2 regions of the Kitasatospora sp. NPDC114501 genome follow, and region 2 is predicted to be linked to the other one. Evidence: riboswitches for the same ligand, from Rfam matches in the RefSeq annotation. Region 2 holds a riboswitch; the other holds the start of a gene.
The links. A riboswitch is a leader RNA that binds a small molecule or an ion and turns the genes downstream of it on or off. The one in region 2 is predicted to bind cobalamin.
Positions count from the first base shown of each region.

Region 1: it holds a riboswitch for cobalamin, as region 2 does, so the genes downstream of both, nicT (Nickel transporter NicT) here and ACZ7RU_RS20745 (cobalamin biosynthesis protein) in region 2, are expected to answer to the same signal.

Region 1 covers NZ_JBVKDS010000009.1:205,143-210,126, reverse strand. The annotation lists gene ACZ7RU_RS18835 (M24 family metallopeptidase) at 1-927, opposite strand, end outside; gene nicT (Nickel transporter NicT) at 1,102-2,220, opposite strand; cobalamin riboswitch at 2,252-2,466, opposite strand; gene ACZ7RU_RS18825 (ArsR/SmtB family transcription factor) at 2,548-2,931, shown strand; gene ACZ7RU_RS18820 (hypothetical protein) at 2,980-4,647, shown strand; gene ACZ7RU_RS18815 (AAA family ATPase) at 4,835-4,984, opposite strand, start outside.
Region 2 covers NZ_JBVKDS010000010.1:270,667-275,650, reverse strand. The annotation lists gene ACZ7RU_RS20750 (alpha/beta hydrolase family protein) at 639-1,760, opposite strand; cobalamin riboswitch at 2,036-2,168, shown strand; gene ACZ7RU_RS20745 (cobalamin biosynthesis protein) at 2,276-3,268, shown strand; gene ACZ7RU_RS20740 (cobyric acid synthase) at 3,265-4,779, shown strand; gene ACZ7RU_RS20735 (putative cobaltochelatase) at 4,776-4,984, shown strand, end outside.

The DNA.
Region 1 (4,984 bases), on a different contig from region 2:
CGGCGCCTCCCGCATCTCCAGCCCGATGCCGTGGCCCACCGGGTGCGGGGAGGCCTCGGTGTGGCCGGCCGCCTCCAGGACCTGCCGCGCCGCCCGGTCGGGCACGCACTGCTCCACCCCCGGTCCGAGCGCCTCCCGCCCGGCCCGCTGGGCCCGGAAGACCAGCCGGTGCAGCTCCACCTGCCAGGGCGCGGGGGCCGCGCCGATCACGAAGGTGCGGGCGGTCGAGACGCCGTAGCCGCGGTACTGGGCGCCCATCACCACGGTCAGGAAGTCGCCCTCCTCCACCCGGCGGTCGGTCGGCTGGTGGGCGGCCTGGCCGGAGTGGCTTCCGGTGCCGACCGAGACCGGGAAGGCCGCCCGGTCGGCGCCGTGGTCGATCATCCGGCGCTCCAGCTCCATCGCCAGGTGCCGCTCGGTGCGGCCGACCAGGATCGACTCCAGCAGCTCGCCCAGCGCCTGGTCGGCGATCTCCGCGGCGATCCGCAGGTCGGCGATCTCGTGCTCGTCCTTGACCACCCGCAGCCGCTCGACCGTCTGGCCGAGGTCCACCAGCCGGGCCCCCTCGGTCAGGCCGGCCACCGCCCGGTGCCGGGTGACGGTCAGGTCGTGCTCCTCCACCGCCAGGCCCGACACCCCGGACCGCGCGGCGGCGGTCGCGGCCGCCAGCGCGGTGTCCGAACCGGCCGCCACCGGCAGCCGGGTGACGTCCGGGGCGATCAGGTGCTCCCCGGAGTCGTCCGGCGGCAGGTCGTCCGGCAGCGCGAGCAGGGCCCGCTCCCTGGTCAGGAGCAGGCTCGCCCCGCAGGGCGCGCAGCCCGTCAGGTACCGCACGTTCGCCGCCCGGGTGATCAGCGCCGCATCGGCCCCGGCCGCACCGCAGTGCTCCCTCACCCGCTCCCGCCGCCCCGCGTACGCATCCGCCATGCGTCGAGCCTACGAACCCCCGGCCCGGAGCGCCCGCCGAGCACCCCCGACAGAACCCCCGGTGCCCCTTGCGCGCCCCCCGCGCCACCGCGCCGTCACCCCCGGGCGCGCGCCGTGCGCCCCGCCCCCGCCGGCGTCGCGCCGCGGCCCCGGAGCGACCGGCGGGACGGGCGCTCAGGCGTCCTGGCCAGGCGTCCAGCGCTGCTCGACCCGGGCGAGCTTCCAGTACCCGATCGCGATCGCCCAGACCACCACGAACAGCCCGGCGATGGCGTAGCCGACGTTGTCCAGCGAGATGTCCGCGACGAATCCGGAGACCGGGTCGGTCAGGTCGAGCTTCTCGTGCAGCACCCCGACCAGCTCGATGGTGCCGATGACGAAGGCCACCGCGATCGACAGCCCGGTGATGGTCAGGTTGTAGTACACCTTCCGGACCGGGTTGGCGAAGGCCCACTGGTACGCGAAGTTCATGAACGTCCCGTCCAGGGTGTCGAACAGGCTCATCCCGGCGGCGAACAGCAGCGGCAGGCAGGCGATCGCGTACCAGGGCAGCCCGGAGGCCGCGCCCGAGCCGGCCATCACCATCAGGGTGACCTCGGTCGCGGTGTCGAAGCCCAGTCCCAGCACCAAGCCCACCGGGAACATCTGCCCCGGCCGGGTGATCGACCGGGTCGCCCGGTTCAGCACCCGGGCCATGAAGCCGCGCGAGTCGAGGTGCGCCTCCAGCTCCCGCTCGTCGAACTGCCCCGCCCGCATCGCCCGGAACACCTTGAGGATGCCGAGCAGTGCCGCCAGGTTGAGCGCGCCGATCAGGTAGAGGAAGACGCCCGAGGTGGTCGTCCCGATCATGCCGAGCCACTGGTGGGTGGTCGACTCGTCGTCCATCAGCGTGTTCGCCAGCTGCGCGCCGCCCGCCACCAGGGCGGCCATCAGGACCACCATCGAGGAGTGCCCGAGGGCGAACCAGAAGCCCACCGAGACCGGCCGCTTGCCGTCCGCCATCAGCTTGCGGGTGGTGTTGTCGATCACCGCGATGTGGTCGGCGTCGAAGGCGTGCCGCATGCCGAGGGTGTACGCGGTGATACCCAGGCCCACCCCGAAGACCTGGGTACCGACCGCGTACCGCTCGGGTGCGACCAGGAAGACGAGCGTCCCGAAGGCCACCACGTGCATGGCCAGGATCACCCCCATCAGCCCGGCCGTACGGACGGTGTCCTCGCGCCGCCACTTGAAGGCGGGCAGCGCGGAGGGGGTCGCCTTCGCCCCGGGGGCGACGGTTTCGGGCAGGGTCATCTGCGGATCACGCTCCAGCACCTCGTGGAAAACCTCGTGAGATGCCGTGGCCGGTCTCCTGGCTGACGGGACACGCCCGCACCCGCCTTCCCAGGCGCGCGGGGCGCCCAGTGGCTTCATGGGTACGGACGACGCTCCTCCGTGGACGGAGGAACGACCCGATCACAGTGGCGAGGGCCGCTCCGGGCTGGGATCCCTGAGGATCCGTCACCGGTCTTCCCGAGCACCACGGCGGGGAACACCGTAGGGGCCGGGCCCCACGGGTGCAAGGCTGCGCACCTGCGCAGGTGTCCAGGATCACAGGACGCCGCCTGCAAGAATGTCCGCATGCATCTCGTACCGGCCGACCGCGCGGGCCACCGCACCATCGACGGGCACCGGGTCTGCGAGGCCATCGCCGCGATCGGCGAGCCCGCGCACGTCCGGTCCTGGGCCGAGCGGTTCTCGCTGCTCGCCGACCCCGGGCGGCTCGCCCTGCTGCTCGCGCTCCACCGGGCCGGCCCGCTCGCCGTCACCGACCTGGCGGTCGCCACCGGCATGCGCGACCCCGCCGTCTCCCAGGCCCTGCGGCTGCTCCGCACCGCCGGCGTGGTGACCGGCGACCGGGACGGACGAGTGGTGCGCTACCGGCTCGTGGACGAGGCCATGCGCCCCCTCCTCGACGAGTGCACCGCCGCCGAGCACCACGAGCCCACCGCGGCCGCGGGCTGACACCCGGAAACCCCCGCCGGGACCGGCCCCGACCAGTACGATCATGATGTGCCGTCCCACCCCCACGCCTGGCCCGCCGACCGCTGGAACACCCGACCGGTCAGGGCCCGTGTGCTGGCGGTCGCCCGCACCCTCACCTCGGCCACCCGGGTCCTGGACGTCCTCACCCTGCTGAGCCCGGACGGCATCGAGCGGTACTTCACCGTCAACCCCGGCTCCGCCTTCGCCGACCGCGCCCTGGACGAGTACCTGCACGGCCTGCCCGGCTTCACCGTGCTGGACTGGGAGGACGCCGTCCGCCGCCGCTTCGACCTGGCCGTCGCCTGCGCCGTCCACTCCTCCATGCACCGCCTGGACGCCCGCCTCGTCGTCCTCCCGCACGGCGCCGGCTACAACCGCCTGGTCACCGAGTCGACCGGCGACACGGTCACCGCCGCCGGCCTGTCCCGCAACGAACTCACCCACCGCGGACGGGTGTTCGTGGACGTCCTCGGCCTCTCCCACCCCGAGCAGCTGGACCGGCTGCGGGACTCCTGCCCCGAGGCGCTGGACGTCGCCCGGGTGGTCGGCGACCCGTGCTTCGACCGGATGCTCGGCAGCCGGCGCTCCCGCGACGGCTACCGCGCCGCGCTCGGCGCCACCGGCGGCCGACGGCTCGTCGTCGTCAGCTCCACCTGGAGCGAGCACTCGTTATTCGGCCGCCACCCCGACCTCCCCCAGCGGCTGGTCCGCCGGCTCCCCGCCGACGAGTACACGGTCGCCGTCGTGCTGCACCCCAACGTCTGGAGCCGCCACGACCCCGAGGCGCTGCTCGACGACGCCCGCCGGATGGGCCTGCGCCTGATCCCGCCCCACCAGGGCTGGCAGGCCGCTCTCGTCGCCGCCGACTGCGTGATCGGCGACCACGGCTCGGTCACCGTCTACGGCGCCGCCCTGGAACGCCCCACCGTGCTCGTCGCCACCGGCGCCGCCGAACTCGACCCGCGCTCCCCCGGCTACGCCTTCGGCCAGGCCGCGCCCGTCCTCGACCCGGACGGGGACCTCGCCGCCCAGCTCGAACTGGCCCTGGCCCAGGACCCGGCCGGCCTGAGCGGCATCACCGGCCGGTCGCTCGCCCACCGCGGCGAGTCCGCCCGGCTGCTGCGCCCGCTGCTCTACTCCTTCCTGGACGGGCTGGACGAACCCGGCGACGAGCCGGCCCTGCCGCCCTACCCCAGGCCGCTCCCCACGACCACCGAGGGGCCCACCGCGTACGATGTCGAGGGCAGCGGCGCGGGCACCGAGGTCAGCCTCCGGCGCTACCCCATCGCCTCGGACGGCCACACCCCGCGCGGCTTCCACGCCCTCACCGACGAACACCCGGGCGACGCCCTGCGCTACACCGCCGAGGTCCTCGCCCGCACCGAGGCCCACGCCGAACGCCCGGCCACCCGCTGGCTCGCCGACACCGCCGCCGAACTCCCCGGCCTGGCCGTCGCGGTGGCCGCCCTCGGCCCGGCCCGCCACCTGCTGCGGCTGCGCACCGGCCAGCTGCTGGAGGCCCGCGCCGAGCCGGACTGGGACAGCCCCGACCCCGGCATCGACCCGCTGCTGCTCGGCGCCGCCGTCGCCTCCTGGCTCGCCGACGGCGGCGAGCCGGCCGGGCTCCCCGCACACGGGCTCACCGTCCGCACCGGCGAGCACCGCACCCGGGTGTCGTTCCGCACCGGCTCCTAAGGCGTGTCTGACAATTCGCGTCGGATCAGGGCGCGGCGTTGGGGTGCGTGCATCGCAAGGCGGAGGAGGGAGCCACTGCGGTGGGGGCACCTCCCGGCCGAAGGCTGGGGGCCATTGGTGACCGACGACAACGCGGCGAGGTGCGTGCCCCGGCGTCGCGCACCCGGCGGGAATTGTCAGACACGCCTTAGTCCGACAGCTCCCTCAGCCGCACCCGGCTGCGCTCGGCCAGCTCCGCGTCGTCCAGTTCCTCGGCGAGGGAGACCAGCAGGGTGTGGGCCTGCGCCTCCTTGGCGTACTGGCTGCGCTGCCTGGCCTGCCGGGCGCAGTCGTCCGC
Region 2 (4,984 bases):
AGCGGGCCCTCGTCGCCGGGGTACTCCGTTCCGGGGGACACCCGCCCCGCCCGGCCTGCCACCGGCGGGCCGTTGGGCCGTTCCGGGGAGACGGGTCACCGTCGCACCGGTACCGATCGTCGGCGGGAGCGGGGCATCACGGTCGCGCGGGTTCCGAGACGTCACGTCGAGCAGTCTTCCCCTTGCACCGGCCTTCTGTCACATCCGGTTGTCCGTACGACCGGGCGACCGGTGGTGGCACCTCCGCAAGATCGGGCAACAACGGCAAACCGCCTGGCCGGAAACGTGTGACCTGGCCATGCCACTCGTCACACCCCGGTTGCCGGGAATACTCGGCCGGTCACCGTGCGTACGGGAGGGGGGTAAGGAGCCGGGCCAATTGTCGCCCCTGACGGCGGGTCCGATTGCGTGCGGGAAATCCGCGCCGCCCAGGCCCGGCAGGGGTGTCCAGCCCGATTCCGGACGGCTGGCGGGCGGGTCGGGGGGAGCGCACGGCGCGAGAAGTCGGCCGGGTCGACTTCTCGCGCACGCCGGGCGGAACGGAGGAAAGCGCCATTAGTGGACGGGGGGCGGCGCGGCGGAAAAACCGTCCGGGCCCGGCCGGGAACGCCGCGCGCGCGAGGGGGGGCTGCCGGGGGCTACAGCAGCGGTGTGAGCCAGCGACGGAGGAGTTCCGTGTAGCGGTCGGGGGCGGTGTTCCAGAGGGTGGCGTGGTCGGCGCCCGGGAAGGGCTGGAGGCTGACCACGTCGCGGCGGGCCGCGGCCAGCTTCTCGACGGTGCCGAAGGGCGCGATCCGGTCCTCCGGGCTGTGCAGGACGAGGGTGGGCACCCGCAGGTCGGTGCCGTCGGCGAGGCGGGCGAGGTCCGCGAGGTCGACGCCGGTGCGGCCCTCGGCGGCGAGGGCGCCGAGTTCGGAGGCGACGCCCCGGAAACCGGCCCGGGCGGCGTCCCGGCGGGCGGAGGCCGGGAGGTCGAGCACCGGCGAGTCCAGGATCAGGCCCCGGACGGCGTGCGACCAGGCGGAGCGGGTCGCGGTCCGCAGGGCCATGGTCGCGCCGAGGGACCAGCCGTAGAGGATCACCTTGCCCGCGCCGCTGTCGAGCGCCAGCCGTACCGCCGACTCGACGTCGCGCCACTCGGTCTCGCCGAAGTGGCTGAGCCCGTCCGGGGAGCGGGGGGCGCCCCGGTCGCCCCGGTAGGTGACGGCGAGGGCGGGCAGGCCGAGCCGGTCGAGCACGGGGAGCACCGGGAGGGTCTGCCGGCGGTCGGCCTCGGGGCCGTGCACCAGGATCACCCAGGTGCCGCGTCTGCCGTCGAGCTGCCAGGCCGGCAGCGCGCCGAGCTCGCCGTCGGCGAAGGTGTCGGCGAAGGCGAGGCCGAGCGCCTCGGTGGGGTCGCCGAGGAGGACCCGGGGGGTGAAGCGGACCTCGGTGCCGGGGGCGAGGGTGCCCCGGTCGGCGCGGACCAGCCGGCGGGTGACGCCCCGCTCGTCGCTGTGCAGGACCTCCTCGACCACCGCGTGCCCGCCGTCCGCCCACTCGACCGCCCAGCGGCCGGGACGCAGGCTCGCGTGCCCGCGGGTGAAGGTGACCCGGCCGGGGGCGAGGCCGCGGACCACGACCGGCCCGGACTCCCGGACGGCGGGCGCCGGACGGACCATCCGCTCGGAGGCCCGACGGCCGATCACCAGCACGGCGGCCCCGACCGCGGTGGCCCCGACCGCGGCGGCCGCCACGACGGCGGCGGTTCCCCAACGCATTTCGCTCCCCGCTCTGTTGCTCTCGGACCGGACGGTGTTCGAGCACCAGTTCACCGGCGCCCCGCCCGCCCGGCCATCCGGATGGGCCGTCCGGGTCATCCGGGCGGCGGGCCGGCGGCGGGGCCGGCGCCATGCCGGTGCTGCTGCCGGTGCTGCTGCCGGTGCCGGGAATCCCACGGGGTGTCAGCGCCCGCGTGTGACCAACCCCTCCGTGACCTCGGTTGACTCCCGGTTCGGGCCCGTGATGGGATCCTGGGGCCAAACGGAGGCATGGAGAGGAAGCCGGTGGAAGTCCGGCGCGGTCCCGCCACTGTCACCGGGGAGCACGCTCGGAACATCGCCACGGCGGGCCGTCGACGGCCGCTGGAAGGCTCCGGGAGTGCGTTCGACCCGGAAGCCAGGAGACTCTCGCCCCCGTCACGTCGATCCAGGGCGCGGACCCTGAGTGAGGACACGCACGCGATGCAGGCTGCCCCGCCCGGCCGGACTCCGAGCTGCCCACCGCCGTGCGGCCGATGACCCCGCTCACCGCCTCCCCCGCTCCGCGCCCGCTGACCCACGCCGCCGCGTTCGCGCTCGGCGCCGCCGCGGGCTACGCCGCCGACACCCGCTTCGCCGACCCCCGCCGGGGTCACCCGGTGGCCGTCTTCGGCAGTGCCGCGACCCGCCTGGAGCGGCGGCTGTGGCGCGACGGCCGCGCCGCCGGGGCCGGGTACACGGCGCTGTGCGTCGGCGCGGTCGCGGCGGGCGCCCTCGCCCTGGACCGTACGGTGGGCCGGCGCCCGCTGGGCCGGGCGGCGCTGGCCGCGGCCGCGACCTGGACCGTGCTCGGCGGCACCTCGCTGACCCGGGAGGCGCGCACCATCGGCCGCTCGCTCGCCGCGGGCGACCTCGCGGCCGCCCGGGAGCGGCTGCCGCACCTGTGCGGGCGGGACCCGAGCGCGCTGGACGGGCAGCAGATCGCCCGGGCCGTGGTCGAGTCGGTGGCCGAGAACACCGCCGACGCCGTGGTGAACGCGCTGACCTGGGGCACCCTGGCCGGCACCCCCGGCCTGCTGGCCTTCCGCGCCGTGAACACCCTGGACGCCATGGTGGGCCACCGCTCGCCCCGCTACGCCCGGTTCGGCTGGGCCTCGGCCCGGCTGGACGACCTGGCGGGCTGGCCCGGCGCCCGGCTGACGGCGCTGCTGACGGTGGCCGCCGCGCCCGAACCGCGGACCGCCTGGCGGGTCTGGCGGCGCGACGGCTCCGCGCACCCGAGCCCGAACGCGGGCCAGGCCGAGGCGGCGTTCGCCGGCGCGGTGGGCGTGCGGCTGGGCGGGACACTGCGGTACGGCGAGCGGGTGGAGGAGCGGCCGGTGCTGGGCGCGGAGCTGCGCCCGGTGACGGTGGACGACATCGAACGGGCCTGCGCGCTCTCCCGGCGGGTGGGCGCACTGGCGCTGGGTACGACGGTCGCGGGGCACGTCCTGCTGCGGACGCTGCTGAAGAGGAGGGGGCGGGCATGACGAACGCGCTGCTGGTCGCGGGGACGACCTCGGACGCGGGCAAGAGCGTGGTGACGGCCGGGATCTGCCGCTGGCTCGCCCGCCAGGGCGTGCGGGTCGCGCCGTTCAAGGCGCAGAACATGTCGCTGAACTCCTTCGTCACCGCCGACGGCGCCGAGATCGGCCGTGCCCAGGCGATGCAGGCGCAGGCCGCCCGGGTGGAGCCGGAGGCGGCGATGAACCCGGTGCTGCTCAAGCCCGGCGCGGACGGCCGCAGCCAGGTGGTGCTGCTCGGCCGGCCGGTGGCCGAGGTGGGCGCGCTGGACTACCGCGAGCGCAAGCCCGTCCTGCTGGAGCGCGCCCTGGAGTGCCTGGCCGACCTGCGCCGCCGCTACGACGTGGTGGTCTGCGAGGGCGCGGGCTCGCCCGCCGAGATCAACCTGCGCGACCGCGACATCGCCAACATGGGCCTGGCCACGGCCGCCGCCCTGCCGGTGGTGGTGGTCGGGGACATCGACCGCGGCGGGGTCTTCGCCGCGATGTACGGGACGCTGGCGCTGCTGTCGGCGGAGGACCAGCGGCACGTGGCGGGCTGGTTCGTCAACAAGTTCCGCGGCGACACGCGGCTGCTGGCGCCCGGACTGGAGATGCTGCACGAGCTGACCGGACGTCCGGTGCTGGGCACCCTGCCGATGCTGCCCGGGCTCTGGCTGGACGCCGAGGACTCGCTGGACCTGTCCACGGTGGTCGACCGGACGGACGGGCCCGGACCGCTCGGCGCGGACGTGCTGCGGGTGGCCGTGGTGCGCTTCCCCCGGCTGTCCAACTTCACCGACCTGGACGCGCTCGCGCAGGAGCCGGGCGTGCTGGTGCGCTGGGCGACCAGGCCGGAGGAGCTGGCCGACGCCGACCTGGTGGTGCTGCCCGGCACCCGGGCCACCGTCGCGGACCTCGCCTGGCTGCGCGAGCGCGGCCTGGAGCCGGCCCTGAAGGCGCGGGCGGCGGCCGGACTGCCGGTCCTCGGGGTCTGCGGCGGCTACCAGATGCTGGCGCACTCGATCGTGGACGAGGTCGAGTCGAAGGCGGGCGCCGTCGACGGGCTCGGCCTGCTGCCGACCCGGGTGCGGTTCGGCGCCGAGAAGGTGCTGGCGCGGCCGGTCGGCGAGGCGTACGGGCAGCGGGTCGAGGGCTACGAGATCCACCACGGTGTGGTGGCGGTCGAGGGCGGCACCCCGTTCCTGGACGGCTGCCGGGTGGGCGCGGTCTGGGGCACGACCTGGCACGGCGCGCTGGAGAACGACGGGTTCCGCCGTGAACTCCTGCGCGAGGTCGCCGAGTCGTCCGGCCGGGCGTTCGTCCCGGCGCCGGACACCTGCTTCGCCGCGGCACGCGAGGCCCGGCTGGACCGGCTGGGCGACCTGATCGAGGAACACGCGGACACCGACGCGCTGTGGAAGCTGATCGAGGGCGGGGTGCCGGCGGCCGGATCGCTGCCGTTCCTGCCGCCCGGGGCCCCTGGGAGTGACGCATGACCGACGTCCGCTATCCGTTCACCGCGATCGTCGGCATGGCCGACCTGCGGCTCGGGCTACTGCTGAACGCGGTCTCCCCGGCCGTGGGCGGCGTGCTGGTGCGCGGGGAGAAGGGCACCGCGAAGTCGACCATGGTGCGCGCGCTGGCCGGCCTGCTGCCGTCCATCGCCACCGTGGACGGCTGCCGCTTCGCCTGCGACCCGGG